4 regions of the Bradyrhizobium sp. UBA2491 genome follow, and region 4 is predicted to be linked to each of the others. Evidence: riboswitches for the same ligand, from Rfam matches in the RefSeq annotation. Region 4 holds a riboswitch; each other region holds the start of a gene.

Region 1 (5,643 bases), on a different contig from region 4:
ATCGTAGCGATCGGCGGCGCACAGGCGGCCATTCAGCTGCTGCCGCGTCTCGCGCCTCGCGGGCGGGCGCGCATCCTGGCGCCGACCTATAATGAGTATGCCGCGGTGCTGTCGGCCGCCGGTTGGGACGTCGAGGAAGCATCCGATCTCGCAGCGCTCGCCGACGCTGATCTTGCCGTCGTCGTCAATCCGAACAATCCGGATGGACGGCGCCACGAACGGGGCGAACTGCTGGCGTTGTTGCCGCGCGTCGGCCGGCTCGTGATCGACGAGAGTTTTGCCGACGCCGTTCCCGACCTCTCCCTCGCAGCGGAGGCAGGACGGCCACACCTCCTGATCCTGCGCTCGTTCGGGAAATTCTACGGACTGGCCGGCGTCAGGCTCGGCTTCGCCATCGGCAGCGAACGCGATATCGCCGGACTTGCGGCGATGGCGGGCCCTTGGCCGGTCTCGGGAGCTGCCATTGCGATTGGGCGGCGGGCGTTGCTCGATCGGGACTGGGCAAGAGCGACGGTTGCGCGGCTCGCGGACGATTGCGTCAGGCTCGACACGGCAGCACGCTCGCGAGGCTGGACGCTGGTCGGCGGCACGCCGCTGTTTCGTCTCTATGATGTCGGCGATGCGCTGGCCGCACAGGAGAAGCTTGCCCGCGGCCAGATCTGGTCGCGGGTTTTCCAGCAACAGCCGGGATGGTTGCGCCTCGGCCTGCCGGGCAACGAAGCCGAATGGTCGCGGCTCTCTGCCGTGCTGGCGCGCGGATAATCTAGCGCGCCAGCGCCAGCAGGCCCTCGACATCGAGATGGCTCTCGATGTGCCCGGCCAGCGCGTCGAGCGCGCTTTCGACCCTGGCACCGTAGGGCTGATCCGCGGCCGCGATATCGAGTCGCGCAAGGAACGCCTTGCGGAAATCGTCCGAGGCGAACAGGCCGTGCAGATAGCTGCCGTGGACGCGTCCATCGGCGGAAACGGCGCCTTCCGCCGCGCCGTCGATCGATGCGAACGGCCGCGCGCGATCCGCCCCGTCGGTGTGCCCGATATGGATTTCGTAGGCGCTGATCGGCTGACGGGTTGCGGCATGGACCGCGCTGACGCGGGTCAACGTCTTCTGCTCGGTCATGACGGTCGTGACGTCGAGCAATCCGAGGCCGGGCGTTTCGCCGGCGGGACCTTCGATCCCATCGGGATCGGCGACGCTCCGCCCGAGCATCTGGTAGCCGCCGCACAGGCCGAGCACATGGCCGCCGCGGCGATGATGCGCCAAGAGATCGATCTCCCAGCCCTGCGCGCGCAGGAACGCGAGGTCGCCGCGGGTCGATTTCGAGCCGGGCAGGATGACGAGTTTTGCATCACCAGGGATGGCTTCGCCCGGACGCACCATCACGAGATCGACACCGGGCTCGAGCTTCAACGGATCGAGGTCGTCGAAATTGGCGATCCGCGACAGCGCCAGAAACGCAATCTTGCACTGGCCGGGCTTGCGCGCCTCGCCCAGCCCGAGCGCGTCTTCGGCCGGAAGCTCGCCGGCGCGGCCGAACCACGGCAGCACGCCAAAGCCGCGCCAACCGGTACGGGCTTCGATCAGCCGGTAGCCGTCGTCGAACAGCGTCGGATCGCCGCGGAACTTGTTGATGACAAAACCCTGGATCATCGCGGCATCGTCGGGATCGATCACCGTCTTGATGCCGACGAGCTGTGCGATCACGCCGCCGCGGTCGATGTCGCCGACCAGCACCACCGGCACGTCGGCCTTGCGCGCAAAGCCCATATTGGCGATGTCGGCCTTGCGCAGATTGACCTCGGCGGGGCTGCCGGCGCCTTCGACCAGCACCAGGTCGGTGCGTGCCTTGAGGCGGTCGAAACTTTCCACCACGGCACCCATCAGCGACGGTTTCATCGCGGCATATTCGCGCGCGCGTGCGGTCGCGATCCGCTTGCCGTGCACGATGATCTGGGCGCCGACATCGGTCTCCGGCTTCAGCAGTACCGGGTTCATGTCGGTGTGCGGCTCGACGCCGGCGGCGAGGGCCTGCAAGGCCTGCGCGCGTCCGATCTCGCCGCCGTCGATGGTCACGGCCGCATTGTTCGACATGTTCTGCGGCTTGAACGGCAGCACGCGCAGGCCGCGCCGCATGGCGGCACGCGCGAGGCCCGCGACGATGAGCGACTTGCCCACGTCGGAACCTGCCCCCTGGATCATCAATGCGCGCGCCATGGCGTTGGGCTCTTAGAATTCGACGCCCGGCTGGGCCTTGATGCCAGAGCGGAACGGATGCTTCACCAGGGTCATCTCGGTGACGAGATCGGCGATCTCGATCAACTCGTCCTTGGCGTTGCGCCCGGTGAGCACGACATGGGTCATCGCCGGCTTCGACGTCTTCAGGAAATCGACCACGTCTGCGATCGCCAGATAGTCGTAGCGCAGCGCGATGTTGATCTCGTCGAGCACGACCATGCGCAGGTTTTCGTCCGCGATCAGCTCCTTGGCCTTCTCCCAGCCGGCCTGCGCTGCCGCGATGTCGCGGGCGCGATCCTGGGTCTCCCAGGTGAAACCTTCGCCCATCGCGTGGAATTGACAGAGCTCGCCGAAATGCCCGGTCAGCAACCGGCGCTCGCCGGTATCCCAGGCGCCCTTGATGAACTGCACCACCGCGCAAGGAAAGCCATGGGCCACGCAGCGCACGATCATGCCGAAGGCCGACGATGATTTTCCCTTGCCGGCGCCGGTATGAACGATGATCAGGCCCTTTTCGCCGCTCTTGGTCGCCATGATGCGGTCCCGGGCGACCTTGATTTTCGCCATTTTGGCCGTGTGGCGCGCCTCCAGCGAAGCCTCGCTGCCGGCGTCCTCGCGCTCGCCACCCTGTTCAGAAATCATGTGATATTCCTTTGGCTTGACAAGTACTGGGCTTGGACGAATGGTGGGCCCGCGCTGGTTCCTGTCCTACGACAGGCGAAGAGGGAATGCGATAGGGCTCAGGTTCGGGCCCGAAGCGCAGCCGCCCCCGCGACCGTGACCGGAGAGATGTCCAAGGCCACTGATTTCCACGGAAATCGGGAAGGCGGGGATCGAAGGGCGACAGCCTGCTCCGCAAGCCGGGAGACCTGCCAGTGCAGCAATTGAGACCGGCGGACGGGGGTGTTCCGCGACGGGGAACGAGCCTCCATTGGTTGGTTCGTTTGCCTCATCGCCTCCAACTGCCAATTCGGGAAGAGCGATGAGCGTTACACTTCATGTCTGCATCACTTGCCGCGCCGGCCAGACGGTGGCCGAAGGTGAAACCACGCCGGGCGCACGTCTGCACGCCGCGATTCGCGACGCCGGCGTGCCTGATGGGGTCAATCTGGTTCCCGTCGAATGCCTGTCGGCGTGCAGCCAGGGCTGCTCGGTCGCGCTCAGCGCGCCCGGACGGTGGTCCTATGTCTATGGCCGCCTGTCGGAGGCCAATGCAAAGGACGTGATCGCCGGCGCGTCCGCCTATGCGGCGGCGCCGGATGGCATCGCGCCGTGGCGCAGCCGACCAGAAATCTTTCGCAAGCAGTCGCTTGCCCGCATTCCACCCATTGCCGTCGTGCCGGAGGCCGCTGAATGACAACGCTCACCAAAGTCCCCGTCACCGTCGTGACCGGCTTTCTCGGATCCGGCAAGACCACGCTGATCCAGCATCTGATCCGCAACGCCAACGGCAAGAAGCTCGCGGTGCTGGTGAACGAATTCGGCAGCGAAGGGGTCGACGGCGATATCCTGAAATCCTGCGCCGACGCCAATTGTCCGACCGAGAACATCGTCGAACTCGCCAATGGTTGTATCTGTTGCACCGTCGCCGACGATTTCATCCCGGCGATGGAGCAACTGCTGGCGCGTCCCGTGAAGCCCGATCACATCGTGATCGAGACCTCGGGGCTTGCGCTGCCGAAGCCGCTGCTCAAGGCGTTCGACTGGCCGGAGATCCGCTCGCGGATCACCGTCGACGGCGTGATCGCGCTGGCCGATGCCGAGGCGGTCGCTGCCGGTCGTTTTGCGCCGGATCCGGTCGCCGTCGATGCGCAGCGCGCCGCTGACGACAACCTTGACCACGAGACGCCGCTCTCGGAAGTGTTCGAGGACCAGATCGCCTGCGCCGACATCGTGCTGCTGACCAAGGCCGATCTCGCTGGCGCCGAGGGGATCAAGGCGGCGAAGCAGGTGATTGCCGCCGAGATGCCGCGTGAGGTGCCGATGCTGCCCGTGGTCGACGGCACGATCGATGCGCGCGTGATCCTGGGTCTCGGTGCGGCGGCGGAAAATGATCTCGCGTCGCGTCCGTCGCATCACGACGGCGAAGAGGAACATGAGCACGACGATTTCAATTCGGTGGTGATCGATCTTCCGGAGATCGCCGATATCGATGCGCTGGTGGCCTCGATCAAAGGGCTGGCGCGCGAGCAGAACGTGCTGCGCGCCAAGGGCTACATCGCGGTCGCGGGAAAGCCGATGCGCCTGCTGGTGCAGTCGGTCGGCGAGCGGGTGCGGCATCAGTTCGATACGCCGTGGGGTGCGCGGCCCCGGCAATCGAAGCTGGTCGTGATCGGCGAGCATGGCGACATCGATGAAGCGGCGATCAGGGCCCGGCTTGGTGTCTGATGCATGTCATCTTCCGCGAGAGTCGCGGCCTTGAGGAGACCGCGACACCAAGGGACCTCGGCCAGGATCCGGCCGATCTCGTGGTGTTGTCGTTTTCCGACAGCGATCTCGCGGCCTTCGCAGCCGGCTGGCGGCGGGGACGCGCCGCGTTACCGTCGCTGCGGCTCGCCAATCTCGCGGAGCTGCGCCATCCGCTGTCGGTCGATACCTATATCGAGCGGACGCTCGCTCATGCGCGCGGCATTCTCATCCGTCTGATCGGTGGCGAGCCCTACTGGTCCTACGGCCTGGCCGCGGTGCATCGGCTGGCGAAGGAGCGCGGCATCGCCCTGGTGGTGCTGCCGGCGGACGGCCGCGACGATCTGCGGCTGGATGAGTTCTCGACCTTGCCGGTCTCCGCGCTGCGACGGCTCAAGGTGTTGTGCGACAAGGGGGGGCCGGTTGCCGCGCAGGCGGTGATATCGCAACTGGCGCTGGCGTCCGGACTCTATGCCGGGCCTGTCGTCGGCGAGATCGATCTTCCCGAGACCGGCGTTTACGATCTCTCCCGTGGCGCCGTCGCGGCGCTGCCGGCATCGGATGGCCGGCCGCGGGCGCTGGTGACGTTCTATCGCTCCTATCTCGCGGCCGGCGACACCGCGCCGGTCGATGCATTGATCGATGCGTTGCGCGCGAAGGGCTTTGACGCCCACGGGATCTTCGTCACCTCGTTGAAGGCGGCGGGCGTCGCCGATTGGCTGCGGGCGCAATTCGCACCATGCGCGCCGGCCGCCATCGTCAATGCGACCGCGTTCTCCGCGGCTGGCGAGGACGGCAAGACGCCGTTCGACGCCGCATCGTGTCCTGTCTTCCAGGTCGCGCTATCCACCGCGCGGCGCGAGGATTGGGCCTTGTCGCTGCGCGGCCTGTCGCCCGGCGATCTCGCGATGCACGTGGTGCTGCCGGAGGTCGACGGCCGCCTGTTCGCGGGCGTCGTGAGTTTCAAGCAGCCGGGCGAGCGCGATCCCGATCTGCAATTCGCG
Region 2 (5,643 bases), on a different contig from region 4:
CAGATCGTTCAAAGCCATGGCGTATCTCCTTCCGGCAATTTCTCACGTCCCATGCCGCTTGGCCTCAATGCGGCGCTTCCATCGGGTTCTCGGAATCTACCAGATCGAGCCGGTCGTGCACAGCAAGCCATTCGACAAGCACCGGCGTCAGTTGTTCCGTCGCCCCCAATTGTCGAAGGGCAACCCGGACGGTCGCCCTAGCGAAACGGTCGCCCGGCAAGACCACTGCATCTGGAGCCTGTCCGGCGGCGACGGCCTCGATGACCCTGCGCTTCAACGCCAGCAGTTCAGGCAAGCCGAAGCGCGCGAGCAGTGCCTGGAATGCGACGTGATGCTCGCGCCGAAATTCACGTTTGCGGCCGAGCTGATCGCGGAGCGGATGTGCCGGATAGAGATGCGCGCAAGGGATCCAGCCATCGGGCAACGGCTCGGTCGCAGCATGCGTGCGGCCATGCGCCAGCAGTTTGGGCAGAACATGGGTGTGCGGACCGTCCGGACTCCTGCCGCCCGGGGGCGGGATCGGTTGAAACACCTCGACCCGTCCGATACGGCTGGTGAAAACGCGATGCGGATTGGCGCCGAGGATGATCCCCATCGCATCGTTGCCCGGCGCGAACAGCGATTTGCCAACACGGCTCCGGAGGGCGCGGACGGTGTCCTCGTCGTCGAGCCGTACGCAGGCATCGATATGCAGTACGCCCAGGCCGAGGTCGAACAGCACGCTGTTGCGATCCCGGCTGCGCAACGCGTCGTGATCCGGGCCGACTTCGGTCAATTCTGTCCTCCCACCCATGGCGCATCCATGTTGTGGAAGGCAGAGCGCGACGCGATGCATCCAGCTATCCGTGGTCGGCGATTCCGACGCGATCAGACGCAGGCCGGCGTGAGCAACGATCCTGATCGCGCCCTTGTCAGTCACGGCAGTGATCCCGTCGCCGGCCCGTGTCATCCGCACGGGTTCGTCGGGCTCGCGCGTGAACTCGGCGATGGCGCCGAACGTGCCGACGCTCCAGCCGGCCTGTGGATCATCAAGCTGCGCGGCGAGCATGACCATGGTGGCAGGATCTGTTGTCATATCGGCCGATCAAGCTCGCGCGACTGCTGCGCTCATTTCCGACTCTCTCATCCATCCACGACAGGAATGGTTCCAGAATGCCTGCGTCGCTCGTGCCGGCATGAAGATATTATGTCAGACCGCGGCAACTTCACGACAGGATTATCTCGGCACGGCACGCGGCCAGTCACGAATGTCCAATCCGGACCATGGCTTAGATCGATCGCGCCGCGGGATGACCGCGGCAAGGTTGACGTCACCAGCCGATAGCCGCTAATCAGGCTCGTCGAGGTTCTCCAGGTCCCGATTGACCTGGAGCTAAGAGGGAAGCCGGTGTGATGCCGGCGCTGCCCCCGCAACTGTAAGCGGCGAGCTGTTGTCCATCCAAAGCCACTGAGGCGCGAGCCTCGGGAAGGCAGGACAAGAGCGACGACCCGCGAGCCAGGAGACCTGCCCCGACAACATACACGTCCTCGGGCGGGGTGTCCCGGTGGTGCGGTTGCGACCCGCTAGCGCCTTGGCACGTGCGGAGTCCAGACGTGTCACTACGGCCTTTGCCCCCAACTGTTTGGGGTTAAGCCAATGTCTACCAATCTCTCCTCTCTTCCGGTTACCACACTCGGCACGCCGCGGATCGGTCCGCGGCGCGAACTCAAGCTCGCGCTCGAAAGCTTCTGGTCCGGCGCGTCAAGCCAGCAGGTGTTGATCGACACCGGTATCGGATTGCGCGCCGCCAATTGGGCGCGCCAGAAGAAGCTCGGCGTCTCGGTGATCCCGTCGAACGATTTCTCGTTCTACGACCAGGTACTCGACACCTCGGTGATGGTCGGCGCGATTCCCGCGATCTATGGCTGGAGCGGCGGTCCAGTACCGCTTGCCACCTACTTCGCGATGGCGCGCGGCGCGCAGGGTGACACGCACGACGCGTCGTGCGGCCACGCCCATCATGGCCACGGTCATGGCGTACCGGCGCAGGAAATGACCAAATGGTTCGACACCAACTATCACTACATGGTGCCTGAGCTGTCGAAGGATCAGCAGTTCACCCTCGCCTCGCGCAAGCCGATCGAGGAATATGAGGAAGCCAAGGCGCTCGGTTACCAGACCCGCCCGGTGCTGGTCGGTCCGGTCACCTTCCTCAAGCTCGCCAAAAGCAAGGACGTCAGCTTCGAGCCGCTGTCGCTGCTCGACCGGCTGCTGCCGGTTTACATCGAGGTGCTGCGCGAGCTCGCCAAGCGCGGCGCCGATTGGGTGCAGATCGACGAGCCTTGCCTGGTGCTCGATCTCGACGATGCCGCGCGCAATGCGCTGCGCCACGCCTATGCCGAGATCGCCAAGGCGGTACCGCAGGTCAAGATCATGCTGGCGAGCTATTTCGGCAGCCTCGGCGCGAACCGCGACACGGCCTTCGCGCTTCCGGTCGCCGGCCTGCATTTCGATCTGGTCCGCGCGCCGGAGCAACTCGACGATCTTGCCCGGCTACCGGCCGACCGCGTCGTCTCGCTCGGCGTGCTCGACGGCCGCAACATCTGGCGCGCCGATCTGAGCAAGCTGCTCGACCGGCTCGAACCTGTGGTCGCCAAGCTCGGCAAGGACCGGGTGCAGATCGCACCCTCCTGCTCGATGCTGCATGTGCCGATCGATCTCGCACTCGAAGCCAAGCTCGATGCCGAGGTGAAGAGCTGGCTCGCCTTTTCGGTGCAGAAGATCGAGGAACTGGCCGCGCTCGGGACCGCGCTTGCCGCCGGCCGCGCGTCGATCGCGGATGCGCTGAAGGCCTCCGATGCAGCCGCCGCCGCGCGCAAGACCTCGCCGCAGATTCACGATCCGAAGGTGGCGAGCCGCCTTGCTGCCGTCGACGCCGCGATGCGCTGCCGCGCCAGCCCGTTCGAAGAACGGGCCGACGTTCAGCATGCCCGCTTCAACCTGCCCGCGTTCCCGACCACCACCATCGGCTCGTTCCCGCAGACGCCGGAGATCCGCAAGGCCCGCGCCGCGCATGCCAAGGGCAGCTTGAGCGACGCCAACTACAAGACCTTCCTGCGGGAGCAGACCGCCGAGACCGTGCGCTGGCAGGAAACCATCGGCCTCGACGTGCTGGTGCATGGCGAGTTCGAGCGCAACGACATGGTGCAGTATTTCGGCGAGCAGCTCGCCGGCTTCGTGTTCACCGAGCACGCCTGGGTGCAGTCCTACGGCTCGCGCTATGTCCGGCCGCCGATCCTGTTCGGCGATGTGTCGCGTCCGAAGCCAATGACGGTCGAGTGGTGGCAGTATGCGCAGTCGCTGACCAAGCGGCCGATGAAGGCGATGCTGACCGGGCCGGTCACCATCCTGAACTGGTCGTTCGTCCGCGACGACATCCCGCGCAGCGAGGCCTGCCGGCAGATCGCGCTGGCGATCCGCGACGAGGTCACCGACCTCGAGACGGCCGGCGCCGGCATGATCCAGATCGACGAGGCGGCGCTGCGCGAAGGCCTGCCACTGCGTCGCTCGGAGTGGACAACCTATCTCGACTGGGCGGTGGAGTGCTTCCGCATCTGCTCGTCCGGCGTCCGCGACGAGACCCAGATCCACACCCATATGTGCTACTCCGAGTTCAACGACATCATCGACGCGATCGGCGCGATGGATGCCGACGTGATCTCGATCGAGACCTCGCGCTCGAAGATGGAGTTGCTGGATGCGTTCCGGAACTATCGCTATCCGAACGAGATCGGTCCCGGCGTCTATGACATCCACTCGCCGCGTGTGCCAGAGGTGACCGAGATGACCGAGCTGCTCAAGCTGGCACGGGAGCGCCTGACCGACGGCCAGCTCTGGATCAATCCGGATTGCGGCCTGAAGACCCGCAAATGGGATGAGGTCCGCCCGGCCCTCGTCAACATGGTCGCCGCGGCCCGCGAGTTGCGCGAGCTGGCCTAGAACATGATCCGGAAAAATGTGAAGCGGTTTTCGGGAAAGATCATACTCCTATGAAAAGCCAAGGCGCGATGACATTCACCCGAACGTCATCGCGCCTTGAAAAACCCTGCCCGGGTCGAACCCGGACATCGAAGGAGACACCATGCGTTTCTGGATCGAGTGCACGCGGTTCGACAACGGGCAGGCCATTCACATCAACATCGCGCTGGTCGGCTCGATGCTGCGCGACGGCGAGCGCACCGTGCTCGCCTTCGTCGGCGGCGACGGACAGACGATGGAGGTCCGCGAGACACCGCAGCAGATCATGGAGCTGCATCTCGGGCCGACGACGAAAGCATAACGGGAGACTGACGATCAGACCTGAATTCGGGCCGTCCGCACCCACGTCCGCACCTGATCTTCGCAAGATCGCCGCTCATCCGGATTAATGAGACCGGCCCGGCCAGTCGCCGCCTGGTCGATCCCCTGAACCGAATTTGACCGCTGGTTTTGCCGGCGGTATCGTTCGGGCGCCGGGCCCTTCGCAGTGGCAATCTATTCGAGGCGCTCATGGAATGGTCGACCAGGCCGGCCCGTCCGGATCAGCCTTTCGGAAGTTGGGCCGACGACCTCGCGGCTGCTTTCGTGCGGCTGGAGCCGCGCCGGATCGCCGGGGAGTCCTTTGCAGGCGCGATCTCCAAGGTCGACGCCGCTCCGGTTCAGATCTCCCAGGTCACTGCGAGCGGACACACCGTGGTCCGGCTCCCGTCGCACATCGCCGCAAGCACCGACGATCTCTGCTTTGTCAATCTCCAGCTTGAAGGCCTGGGACGGACCTCGCAGCGCGGCCACGAGCAGATCTGCGCACCCGGCGACCTTGCGCTTGCGGATACGACCCAGCCGTTCGAGATCGCCCATCGCCGCGATTTCAAGCTGTTCTGCTTCGCCGTGCCGCGACGCCTGTTGCCTGATGCGCTGTTCGATCGACCGCGCCTCGGCCTGTCGGCGACCGAAACCGGCCGCACGCTGTCCCGGACGCTGGCGAGCTACGCCGAGCTCTGCCTCAATGGCCGCCAGCGCGCAACGACCTCGACGATGATCGGCACGCACATCGCCGAGTTGATCGCGCACGCGCCGGACATCCTCACCGACATGCCGGCGGAGCGCGTGCATACGCCCGTGCTGCTGTCGATGATGCTCGATCATATCGCCCGCCGCAGCGACGACCCCGATCTCGGCGCGCTCGCGCTCGCCACGCAATTCCACTGCTCCGAGCGTTACGTGCACCGCCTGTTTGCGACCACCGGCCGCTCGGTGGGCGAGCACGTCAACGCGGAGCGGATTGCCGTATGCACGCGCGCGCTGCTCGATCGCAACTCCGCCCACAGGACCATCGCCGAGATCGCCTTTGCGGCGGGATTCCGCGACATCTCGCATTTCAACCGCCTGTTCAAGCGCCACAATGGCCTGGCCCCCCGCGAGTTTCGCCGAACCGCCTTGAGCTGACGCACGACGCGGCCAGCCAGTCCGGCGGACGCCGCGAAGACCGGAAATCGCGATGGCTCGGACTCCCGCCTCATCCCCTCAAGATCTGGATCGATGCGCACGCTCGCGCAACTTCGCTTCGGCAAGCTCAAGGTGACGACGCATGGCGGCCCCCATGGCGCCGCATGCCGTTCGCAAGA
Region 3 (5,643 bases), on a different contig from region 4:
GCTGCGTCGAGCCGCGCGACCTCGGCCTGCGCGCGATCCGGATGTTGCAGCACGTCGCCCATCGCCCGGATCTGGTCCTTCACCTCGTCCAGCGTGCGCGGCACGGTGAATTCGACGAGATGCAGCCCGTTCGCCTTCAACAGATCGCGTGTCGCGCGCTTGTCGAACAGGCTGACCACGACGAGATCGGGCCTGAGCAGCAAAACATCCTCGGCCCCGCCGGACAGCAGCGGATAGTTGCGCGCCTTGTCGGCGGCCCAGGATTGCCAGGCATCGCGGGCGAAGCGGCTGAGCCCGAGGATTTGGTCGGGATCGGCCAGCGACAGCACCAGCTGGTCGCTACAGACATTCATCGAGACGACGCGCGGCCCCGCTGCGGACACGGCGCTGGCCGAGATGAGCCATGCCGCCGCCGTGACTGCGAGCCACCGCATCCTCATCAGACATCCGCCCACGGCACGATCACCGCTTCGCGCTGAAACTCCGCGCGAAAGGCGCTGACCCGGAACACGCTGGCCAGAACGCGCTCCGACAATGCCGCATCAGGCGCGCCTTGCGCCGCGAGCCGTCCCTCCGACAGCACCAGCACCTGATCGGTAAACCGCGCGGCCAGGCCGAGGTCGTGGGTCACCACGATCACCAGCACACCAGTGTCGGCGACGCTGCGCAGCTTCTGCATCACGTCGATCTGGTGGCGCGGATCGAGCGAGGCAGTCGGCTCGTCGGCGAGGATGACCGGCGCCTCCACCGCAAGCACCCGGGCCAGCGCGACCCGGCTGCGTTCGCCGCCGGAGAGCTCGGTGACGCGGCGATCGCCGAACTCCATGACGTCAACCGCCTGCATCGCCCGCAACACCGCGTCCATGTCCTGCGGCGACAGCCGTGCTGGATCGGTCGCGCCATGCGGATAGCGGCCGAGCGCGACGATATCCCGCGCCGGCAATGGCCAGTGCACCAGGTGGCCCTGCGGCAGATAGGCGAAACGCTTCGCGCGTTCGCGCAACGACAGCGACGCCAAGGCATCGCCGTCGATCCGGATCTCGCCATCGGAGGGAATCAGTCCGGCGAGCGCGCGCAGCAGCGTGGTCTTGCCGGCGCCGTTCGGACCGACCAGCGCGACCAGATGGCCCGCGGCCAGCGACAGCGAGATATCGCGCAGCACCTCGCGATGGCCGAGTGACGCATGGAGACCGCTGGCAGTGAGCAATGTCATGCCACGCCCCCGCCGAGCGCGCGGCGTTCGCGCATGATCAGATAGAGGAAGAACGGCACGCCGATGATCGAGGTCAGCACGCCGACCTTGATGTCCGAGGTGGAGGGGATGATACGCACCGCGATATCGGCGCCGAGCAACAGCGCCGAGCCGGTGAGCGCGCTCGGCACCAACAGCCGCGCCGGATCGTGGCCGATCACCGGTCGCATCAGATGCGGCGCGACGAGCCCGATGAAGCCGATGGTGCCTGTGACGGCGACCGCGCCGCCGACGCCGAGCGCAACGCCGGTGATGACGAGGAGCCGCAACCTTCCGACGTCGACGCCGAGACTTTGCGCGGCCTCCTCGCCGAGCGTCAGCGCGCGGAACGCACTGGCCTGGCTGAGCAGGATGGCGGCGCCCGCGACGATGAAGGGCAGCGCCAGCGCGACGTGCTGGAAGCTGCGGTCCTCGAGCGAACCAAGCAGCCAGAACGCAATCTCCAGCACCACGAAAGGATTGCTCGAGAGATTCATCACCAGCGCCGTGGCGGCGCCGGCGAAGCTCGATATCGCGAGCCCTGCGAGGATCAGGATCAACAGCCCGGCATTGCGGCCGGCGATCGCGAGCAACGCGAACACCGAGCCGAAGGCGGCGATGATCGCCACCACCGGCAGCGCGTAGGAGCGCACATCGGCGAGGCCGAGCGCGATCACCAGCACCGCGCCGAATGCCGCCGATTGCGGCGCGCCGAACAGCGATGGCGACGCCAGCGGATTGCGCAGCAAGCCTTGCAATGCCGCGCCGGACAGCCCGAGAATGCCGCCGATCGCGAACGCCAGGATGGTACGCGGCAAGCGGATCTCGCGCACGATCACCTGCGCGACGTCGCTGCCGCCGCCGAACAGCGCCTCGATCACCGCGAGCGGCGACAACCGCACCGGACCGACGCCGAGCGAAACCACCAGCAGCAGCACGACGAGCGCGAGCAGCGCCGTGGTGGCACCCCACCGGCGCCGCGCCGCGACCTCGGCCGCCAAGGCAAAATCCTGCACGCTCATCCAATCCATGCTCTTACAGCGATCGCCGTGGCAGACAAGCGACACTCGATAAAAACCGTGACCGCCTCGCCGCCGCCGGACGCCCGCCGGATTGACTTTGCTGCCCGGCCGAACGCTAGTTGAACATGACGGTTCTTTAATGAGATGAAAAGGGAATGCGGTGCGGGGAAACCTCCCCAATGCCGCGGCTGCCCCCGCAACTGTATGCGGTGAATCCTTCGTCAGATGCCACTGGGAAACTCGGTCCTGGGAAGGCGACGAAGGGTAACGACCCGCGAGCCAGGAGACCTGCCGTCAGCCGTGGTCACACGCGACGATGCCGGTCGGGGAGTACAGGCATGAGCTTCACCGGATGCCGCAAGTGCAATGGTGAGACTGGGTTCGCGGTGACGTGCCACTGACGTCATTCCGAGGCCGCACTTTATGTTTTGCTTCCCTTCCCATCGGCGCCGCCGCGCGCTTCTGCTCGCGTCGACGATGATCGCCCCTGCAATCGCCGCCTCCGCCGCGCGGGCGCAGCAAGTCCCGTCTCCCGATCAGCTCCCGGCCATCGAGGTCGCCAAACCGAACGACCAGAACGTCACGCGCGCCAAGCCGGCCGCCGACGAAGCGCCGGCGCCGCGCCGCCCGGCGCCGGGCACCTCCCAGAGCAGCGATGCCGGCAGCGGCGCCGGATCGAATTCGACCGGAACCGCACCGGCCACCGGAACGGGCGGCAACGGCGGCGGACGCCAGTTCGCCGGTATCGTCGGCTCGTCCTCGACCGTGATCACGGCCGACGACATCGCGCATTCGCCGGTGCAGTCGCTGCCGGAAATCCTTGCCCAGGTGCCGGGCGTACAACTGCAAACGCTCTATGGCGGCCCGAACGGCGCCAAGACTGCGGTCGATCTGCGCGGCTTCGGCGCCTTCGCCTCCGACAACACCCTGTTCCTGCTCAATGGCCGCCGCCTCAACGACGTCGACAAGGCCGGCTTCGACCTCACCACGATCCCGCTCGATTCGATCGCGCGCATCGAGATCAGCCGCGGCAATAGCGGCGCCGTGCTCTACGGCGACAACGCGGTGGGCGGCGTCGTCAACATCATCACCAAGACCGGCGCCGGCGGCCCGCCAGCCACGATCAAAGCCGAGGGCGGCGTCGGCTCGTTCAACACGCGGATGGCCGCGATCTCCGCAGCACTCAATTCGGGGCCGTGGTCGACCTCGTTCTATGGCAACGGCATCAAGTCCGACGGCTACCGCGCCAACAATGCGCTCGACCAGCGCAACGCGGTCGGCAACGTCAACTACAACACGTCGGACCTCTCTGCCTTCCTGACCGTCACCGGCAGCGATCAGAAGCTTGGTCTCCCCGGCGGACGGCTGGTCGATCCGTCGATCGGCGTCAACGAGTTGCAGACCGACCGCAGGGGCACCAGCACGCCGTTCGACTACGCCAACCAGCAGACATCAAGCGTCACCGCCGGCTTCACCAAGACGTTGATGAACGGCGTCGACCTCATCGTCGACGGCGGCTGGCGGCAGCGTGACACCCAGAGCGGCTTCTTCGGCACCGTGCCGACCATCAGCTTTGCCTCGACCTACAACGATGCGGCGTTGCAGACATGGTCGATCACGCCGCGGCTCAGCATCAAGAACGTGGCCTTCGGAATGCCGTCGACGATCCTGACCGGTATCGACTATTACGACTCGACCTTCCGCGAGGCGCGCGGCGCCTACCAGGGCGTCGACCCCTACCACATCTACAACATCGAGCAGCAGACCGTCGCCGGATACTGGCAGCATACGCTGGGACTGCTGCCGACCACCGATGTCTCCTACGGCGCGCGCGTCCAGAATACCAGCGTCTCGGCACGCGACCGCTACGACCCGAACGCGCCGTTCGCGTTCGATACGCAGGCGGCTCCGCTCGACAGCAACGAGACGCAATATGCGCTGCATGTCGGCGTCGAGCATCGCTTCACCGACACCTTCTCGGTGTTCGGCCGCGCCGCCCGCGCCTTCCGCACCCCCGATGTCGACGAGCGCGTCGCATCCGGCCCGTCGTTCGATCCGGTGACGTTCGCGCCGATCCCGCAGAACTTCCAGCTCAAGACCCAGACCTCGGAGGACGTCGAGGGCGGCTTCCGGGTCAAGACCAATCGCTTCCAGGTCCAGACCAGCGTCTATCTGATGGATCTCGAGAACGAGATTCATTTCAACCCGGTGCTGTTCTACAACGTCAACCTCGATCCGACCCGCCGCTACGGTTCCGAGACCAGCGCTTCGCTCAAGGTCAGCGACACCGTGACCCTGCGCGGCGGCATGGCGGTCACCCGCGCCGTCTTCCGCGAAGGCATGTGGGCCGGCAACGACGTGCCGCTGGTGTCGCGCTACACCGGCAATATCGGCATCACCTGGAATATCTGGCAGAACTACCTGGTGTTCGACGCCACGGCGCGGGCCTGGAGCTCGCGCGTCATGGACAACGACCAGGCCAACACCCAGGGCCGGATTCCCGGCAACGCCACCGCCGACATCAAGCTGAGCGGGCAAGTCGATCGCTTCTTCTGGTCGCTCAGCGTCAACAACCTGTTCAACGCGCTGTACTACGACTACGCCATCGCGAGCTCGTTCACGGCCGGCCGCTTCTCGGCCTATCCGCTGCCCGGCCGCACCTACATGGTGAAGGCCGGCGCGACGTTCTAGGCATGCCCGGACAAAGAGCGGCGCGGGTGTGACCTCACCGCGCCGTCTCCTCACATGACGAGCGCCCACGAACTGGAGTAGAATTCCGGCGACTGATTTGACCCGCGCAGGGGAAACGCATGGCCAAGGCCGGGAAGCAGGACAAGGGCGGCACCAAGCCTGACGACAAGGCGAAGAAGCCTCCACCACCCGCAGCGCCGCCGGACGACGAGTCCTACGAGGATGGCGACATCGCCACGCCGAAGCTCGATCGCTACGGCAATGACGACGAGCCGTTGTAGGACTATCCACGATGTCGTCCTGGCGAAAGCCAGGACCCATTACCCCTGAAGCGCGCTATTGGGCACCGTGCCGCCCCGGCGTGCCACCAAACTTGTATTCGTGGTTATGGGTCCCGGCCTTCGCCGGGACGACGTGTCGAGAGATCGTGCATAAAATCCTCCCCCTCGATCGTCCTGATGCTCGCGCGGTCGAGCAGATGCGCGCCGAAGCCGCCGCGCGCCAGCGATGAGGCGATCGGCGGCGAGGCCAGCAGCAGCGCCGTCGTCATCGCCACCGGCACGGCTGAAGGCCAATCGAGCCGCACCGGCGTCAATTCCTCGGAGCTGCCGCGATAGAGACCCTTGCCCGCGGCGATGCGGCCGCATTCGCGGATCAGGTCACGCCGCGTTCCGTCGCGGGAGGCGCTGCCGAACAGCG
Region 4 (5,643 bases):
GTGAAATGCGATCGACGACACCGCCATCGACTGCCGAAACCGTGACGGCGGCACCTTTCCAGCCGGCAATGCGATAGACCGGCGTGTCGTTCATCATCGAAAGCCGCAGGTCGCGCGGATAATGCTCCATTGCTGCGATCGCCATCGCACGATCCGGCGACACCTGCACCTTGCTCCAGGTGATGGCGGGGAGAGCGGACAAGCGCTCCGCGTCGGTGAGCCGCGGAAAGGCCACGTACATCATGACGAGGCCGGAGATGAACCACATCACGAACAGCAGACACGTCGCAATGCCGATCCAGCGATGGACGACATAAAGCCATCGCCGCCCTCGCCGGATCAGAGCCTTGCGCATGGTCAGAACTTCACGTTGACGGACAGTTCGGCGGTGCGCGGCATGCCCAGCAGCCATTGTCCCGTGCCGTTGGAGGTCACCGCATAGACCTTGTCGAACAGATTGTAGACCCGGAACGCGACCGTGGTCCGATCATCCGGCTTCCACCTGATGCCGCCATTGACCACATTGTATCCGGGCCGCAACTGGGTGTTGGCAAGGTCCGAGTACATGGCACCGACGATCTGCACGCCGCCATAGACCGACCAATTGGGCGCAAAATCCCAGGTCAGCCAGACGTTGGAAACCTGCTGCGGCACGTTGACCGGCACATTGCCATTGTAGCTGACCACCTTGCCACCGACCACCTGGCTGTTGTTGTCGTATCTGGCGCGCAGCAGCGCAAGATTGGCATCGACGCGCCAGCCATCGTTCAGCGCCAGCCCGATCGATCCCTCGACCCCGCGGGAAGATTGCTGACCGATCTGCAACGCCAGGCCGGCGGTCGGATTGCTTGGATCGGGAATGGTCAGGCCGGTCTTGACGATCTCATAGCCCGCCAGCGTCCACTCGCCGCGTCCGCCCCAGAACGACTGCTTGACCCCGATCTCGGTCTGCTTGCCGGTCGCAAGCTGGAAGGTTTTCTGCGATGTCGTCAGCGAGATCAGGTTGGTGACCGGATCGACGCCGACCGCGTACTGACCGTAGAACGCGAGGTTCTTGATCGGCTCGTAGACCAACCCGGTGCGCCAGCTGGTGCCGGACAGCGAAACGCCAAAGCTGTTCGCCGGCGTCCTGTAGTCGGTGCGATCGATATCGGGGCGATCATATCTGACGCCAGTGACGAGCGACAATTGATCGGTCAGCGACAGACGATCCTCGGCGAACAGCGCGTACTGATTCACGATCGAGTTGAAGCCGGGCGCGGTCGGAGACGTCGTCGCGAAGAATGAACCGGGATCGAAGACGTAGGGATTGACCGACGATGTACCGCTATAGGGCGAGTTGTTGGTGTGGGTGAAGTCGATGTGGTTGACGTCGAACCCGGCAACAAACTGGTTCGCAAGCCCGAAGACGTGACCGTTGAAGGTCGCATCCATTCGGTTGCCGACCTGCTTCTGGTCGTGGAAGATTTCGATATAGTTGTTGCGGTCGAGCAGCTGGGTCTTGGGATTCCAGGTGTAGTTCTCGATATCACGCCAGTGCCGCTCGCTGGTCAGGTAATACAGGGTGTTGTTGATCTTGATGCCGTCGGCGACATCCCACTCGGTCTTGAACTGGGTCCAGCTGTCCTGATAGCGGATCGTGCTGTCGAGCGCGTTGTAGTTCTTGAAGCGTAGCGCATCCTGGATCGAGCCATTGATCAGCGGGGTGCCAAAGTAGCGTGACGGACTGCGGTCGCCGTAATCTTCGGAAAGCGTGAAGGCGAGACTTTCCGACACCTGCGCACGCACGGCAGCTGAGATCACCACATTCGATGTCTTGTCGCGATCGACCCAGCCGTCCGACATGTTGCCGGTGGCGTTGACCCGGTAGGACACATTGGGGCTGATCGGACCGGTGCTGTCCACCGACAGCCGTCGCGTCATGTTGCTGTCGAGCGAGACCTCGGCCGCGTTGTAAGGCGTGCTCTGCGGCTTCTTCGGAACGACGTTGATGACGCCGCCGATCGCGCCTTCGCCGTACAACACCGAGGCCGGCCCACGCAGCACCTCGATGCGATCCGTGGACCAGGTGTCGTAGGGAAACGTCAGCGTGCCGGAGCCGATATAGAAGCGTGTTCCGTCATAGAGCGTCATCACCGAGTTGCTGCCAGCAAAGCCGCGGTCGCTGAACGACAGCCCGCCATTGCCGGGCGCCGGCGTCGCGATGAAGCCGGCCGCATTCTGCGTGACGGCATCGAGCACATTATGCTGGCCGCGTTCCTGGATGGTCTGCGCCGTGATGATCTCCACGCTGGCCGGCGTCTGCAATGGCGTCAGATTGAGCCGGCTGCCGGTGGTTCCCGGCTTGGTGGCATTCAGCGTCGGCGATGGCGATCCCGATGTCGATGCAGACGATGCGGCCGCGGGCTGCGGCGCGCCGCCCGCCACCGCGGTCGTTGCACGGCGGGACCTCGGTCGCGATGTGGTTGCGGTATTGGCTGCTTGCGCAGCGGGTTTCGGCTTGGCCGCGGCCGAAGGCGAGACTTCGATCGGATCGAGTTTCGTTGCAGGAGCGGACTGCGCCAGCACCTCGGCCGGCAGCAGCAGCGACGACAATGAGCAGAACAAACCGAGGCGCAGCCCCAGCGCAACGGAAGACGATGACGACATCAAGGAAACTCGCGGTAACGTGGCACGTCACCGCGAACGCGGACTGGCGCATTGCTCAACGAGCAACGTTCCGATCCCACCAGGACGCCCCCGCCCGATGTGCTCGCGTGTGACCACGACTGACGGCAGGTCTCCTGGCTCACGGGTCATCGCCTGTCGACGCCTTCCCGGGCCTGACAGCCCAGTGGCAAATTGACGAAAGGCTCGCCGTTTACAGTTGCGGGGACAGCTGCGGCATTGGGGTTTCCCTCGCACCGCATTCCCTTTTGATCCCCGAAGGGAACCGTCGACAAACGATTAAGAGCTGCTCATCGGGCTGTCAATTCGCTGTGATCACCGCACACATGCTTTGCGGACAAGCGTTGCTGCAACGTCACTATTGATTGCCGTCATTTCATGGTGCCTCGACGCAGCCGTCCATAATCGCATCGATCTCGCCGCGCGACAGCGCGCCCATCTCGGCGATGAACACGATGCGCGTCCGCGGCACCCCGGCCGCCGGCGCCCCGCCCGCGGTCAATGTCGCGCGTCCGCCGGCCAGTTGAAATACCATCGGCCGGCCGGGCTGCTCGACCGTTTCGAACAACCCCTTCGCCCGCGCGAGCTTCGGCGCCAGCCTGCCGATCGCCTGCTGCAATCGCGGCAGGAGCACCCGCCGCTCCGACGTCCAGCTCAGTGTCTCGAACCGGTCCGCTGCCGGCCGTCTCGGCGTAATCTCTCGCAGCACCGGCACATGATCGAGATCCGCCGGGAACAGCAACGCCGCCGGCACCTCGCCGTGCACGGCATCGACCACGACCGCCGCCGGACGCACGGCGCGGACGGCATCGCGGATCGCGGCGCACGCGGCTGCGTCGGCGAGATCAATCTTGCTCAGCGCGACGATGTCCGCCGCCCGCAATTGCGACCGCAGCAGCGCATCATCCAGCGCGGTCACCGGCTGCGTCGCGTCGACCACGCACAGCACCGTCTCCAGCGGCGCCTCCTTCCAGATCACCGGATCCATCAGGTTGCGCACGATGTCGGCGGGATCGGCGATCCCGCTGGTCTCGATCACGATGAACTCGGGACGCGGATCACGCCGCAGCAGGGTTGCGAGCGTGCGCAGCAGGTCGCCTTCCAGCGTGCAGCAGATGCAGCCATTGCTCAGGCTGACCACGCCATCGCTGGCGCCGGCGATCAACTCAGCGTCGATGTTGATCGCGCCGAAGTCGTTCACCACCGCGGCGATGCGCCGGCCTTGCGCATGCGCCAGCAGATGGTTGACGACCGTGGTCTTGCCCGCCCCGAGGAAGCCCGCGACCAGCAGGATCGGGACCGGCACGTCAGGCCCCGGTGACGGGCCGGCGCACCGGCCGGCCGGGACGTGCCGCGACGTCGAGCACGCCATCCTTGATCAGCGGCTGGCCGCTGACCACGAGGTGCCGTACGCCTTCCGCCGGGCGATTCATGGCGGAGAAGGTCGCGCGATCGCTCAGCGTCTCGTAGTCGAACACCACGACGTCGGCATCGGCGCCCGCCTGCAGCCGGCCCTTGGCGCGCATCGCCGGCGTGCTCGCCGACAGGATCTCGGCCGGGATCAGCGCGCATTTGCGGATGCCTTCGAGCAGCGACACCTTCTTGCGCTCGCGCACCCATTCGCGGATGAAACGGGTGAAGCACCCCGCCGAACGCGGATGCGAGGTGGCGTCGTCCGGCAGCGGCCAGGCATCGCCGGTGTAGGGGCGGCCATCCGACAGCGTCCACGGCATCGCGTCGGAGGCGATCGCGCCGCCCGGATACAGCACCGCCATGTCGAGCAGGTCGCGATGATGCGAGTTGTTCTCGATGTCGAGCACATGCCACAGCACCAGCGTGGAGGGCTCCGCGGCCTGCGCCGCCAGCAGCTCCTCGCGGCTGCCGAAGCGATGACCGTCGGTGACGCGCTGCACCGAATCGTAGCCGAGGCCGTTGCGCTCCTCGAATTTTGGATCGCTGAAGAAGGTCGCCGCCAGCACCGTCGAGCCGGTGCCATAGGGATAGGCCTCGACCGTGATCGGCAGGCCCTGCGCCTGTGCCTTCGCGATCAGCGCGACGCAGCGTTCGATGTCGGTCTTGCTCGACGAGTTGAAATGGCAGATGTGCATATGCGCGCCGGTGGCGCCGGCATAGCCGATCAGGCGGATATAAGCCTCTGCCGCGCTTTCGGGGTCGATCCGCGACATGTAGGCGACGTGGGTGAAGGTCGGCACCGCGTGATTGGCGGCGAGCTGGCACACCGCGGTCAATTCCTGCACGCCGGCGCCGGGCGCATAGGCGTTGAGGATGCCGATGCCGATGCCGCCCTCGTTCAGGCCGTTGGCGAGACGTTCGAGAATGCCGCCGACTTCGCCCTCCGTCGCCACATTGTCGATCCAGCGGCGGTCGCGCATCGCGCTGCCGAACGATTCCAGCGAGCTCTCCGAATTGGAGCCGGTCATCGCGCCGATCCGGGCGAACGCCCAGTTGGCCGCGGCGCCGTAATTCAGCACCCGCCCCTTTTCGGCCTGCCGCTTGTACCAGGATGCGACCGGCAGCACGCCGGCCTCGAGGTCGAGCGATGTCGTGACCCCGTCGAAGGCCTGCATGCGATCGGCCGGAATGGTCTGGCCATGCGCGTGCAGGTCGATGAAGCCGGGCGCCACCACGAGCCCGGTCGCGTCGATCTGCCGCTCGGCGCCGCCAAGCCCGGTGCCAACAGCCGCGATCTTGCCGTCGACCACGGCGACATCGCCGATCGCGTCCATCCCGCTGGCTGGATCCACCACTCGGCCACCGCTGATCACCAGACCACCCATCTCGCCATTCTCCGCATGTCCAAAATGAAGCCTCGACCAACGGCCCCATCAACGCTTACGACCGGCGCCATCCGGCGCCAACAGCCAAAATTGCATCGCTCTTATCGCAGCAACCCGGCAAGGATCGTCGCGACATGTTGTAGCGCAGCATCCTTCGCGCGGCGCCGGTGCCAGGCCA

Evidence for each region. Region 4 has a riboswitch for cobalamin ahead of B2W55_RS05665 (TonB-dependent receptor). Riboswitches for the same ligand answer to the same signal wherever they lie in the genome.
Region 1: it holds a riboswitch for cobalamin, as region 4 does, so the genes downstream of both, B2W55_RS26940 (DUF1636 family protein) here and B2W55_RS05665 (TonB-dependent receptor) in region 4, are expected to answer to the same signal.
Region 2: it holds a riboswitch for cobalamin, as region 4 does, so the genes downstream of both, metE (5-methyltetrahydropteroyltriglutamate--homocysteine S-methyltransferase) here and B2W55_RS05665 (TonB-dependent receptor) in region 4, are expected to answer to the same signal.
Region 3: it holds a riboswitch for cobalamin, as region 4 does, so the genes downstream of both, B2W55_RS28395 (TonB-dependent receptor) here and B2W55_RS05665 (TonB-dependent receptor) in region 4, are expected to answer to the same signal.

Annotation. Positions count from the first base shown of each region.
Region 1 covers NZ_DDOP01000079.1:43,473-49,115, forward strand. The annotation lists gene cobD (threonine-phosphate decarboxylase CobD) at 1-762, shown strand, start outside; gene B2W55_RS26930 (cobyric acid synthase) at 764-2,212, opposite strand; gene cobO (cob(I)yrinic acid a,c-diamide adenosyltransferase) at 2,225-2,875, opposite strand; cobalamin riboswitch at 2,914-3,124, shown strand; gene B2W55_RS26940 (DUF1636 family protein) at 3,216-3,590, shown strand; gene cobW (cobalamin biosynthesis protein CobW) at 3,587-4,621, shown strand; gene cobN (cobaltochelatase subunit CobN) at 4,621-5,643, shown strand, end outside.
Region 2 covers NZ_DDOP01000039.1:90,598-96,240, forward strand. The annotation lists gene B2W55_RS11730 (hypothetical protein) at 1-18, opposite strand, end outside; gene B2W55_RS11735 (DUF6925 family protein) at 65-1,054, opposite strand; cobalamin riboswitch at 1,327-1,526, shown strand; gene metE (5-methyltetrahydropteroyltriglutamate--homocysteine S-methyltransferase) at 1,637-3,979, shown strand; gene B2W55_RS11745 (hypothetical protein) at 4,122-4,319, shown strand; gene B2W55_RS11750 (helix-turn-helix domain-containing protein) at 4,529-5,464, shown strand.
Region 3 covers NZ_DDOP01000081.1:91,206-96,848, reverse strand. The annotation lists gene B2W55_RS28410 (ABC transporter substrate-binding protein) at 1-440, opposite strand, end outside; gene B2W55_RS28405 (ABC transporter ATP-binding protein) at 440-1,213, opposite strand; gene B2W55_RS28400 (FecCD family ABC transporter permease) at 1,210-2,253, opposite strand; cobalamin riboswitch at 2,366-2,563, shown strand; gene B2W55_RS28395 (TonB-dependent receptor) at 2,731-4,944, shown strand; gene B2W55_RS28390 (hypothetical protein) at 5,064-5,225, shown strand; gene B2W55_RS28385 (hypothetical protein) at 5,330-5,643, opposite strand, start outside.
Region 4 covers NZ_DDOP01000017.1:88,942-94,584, forward strand. The annotation lists gene B2W55_RS05660 (PepSY domain-containing protein) at 1-355, opposite strand, end outside; gene B2W55_RS05665 (TonB-dependent receptor) at 358-2,649, opposite strand; cobalamin riboswitch at 2,757-2,952, opposite strand; gene B2W55_RS05670 (CobW family GTP-binding protein) at 3,044-3,973, opposite strand; gene B2W55_RS05675 (amidohydrolase family protein) at 3,975-5,465, opposite strand; gene B2W55_RS05680 (LysR substrate-binding domain-containing protein) at 5,567-5,643, opposite strand, start outside.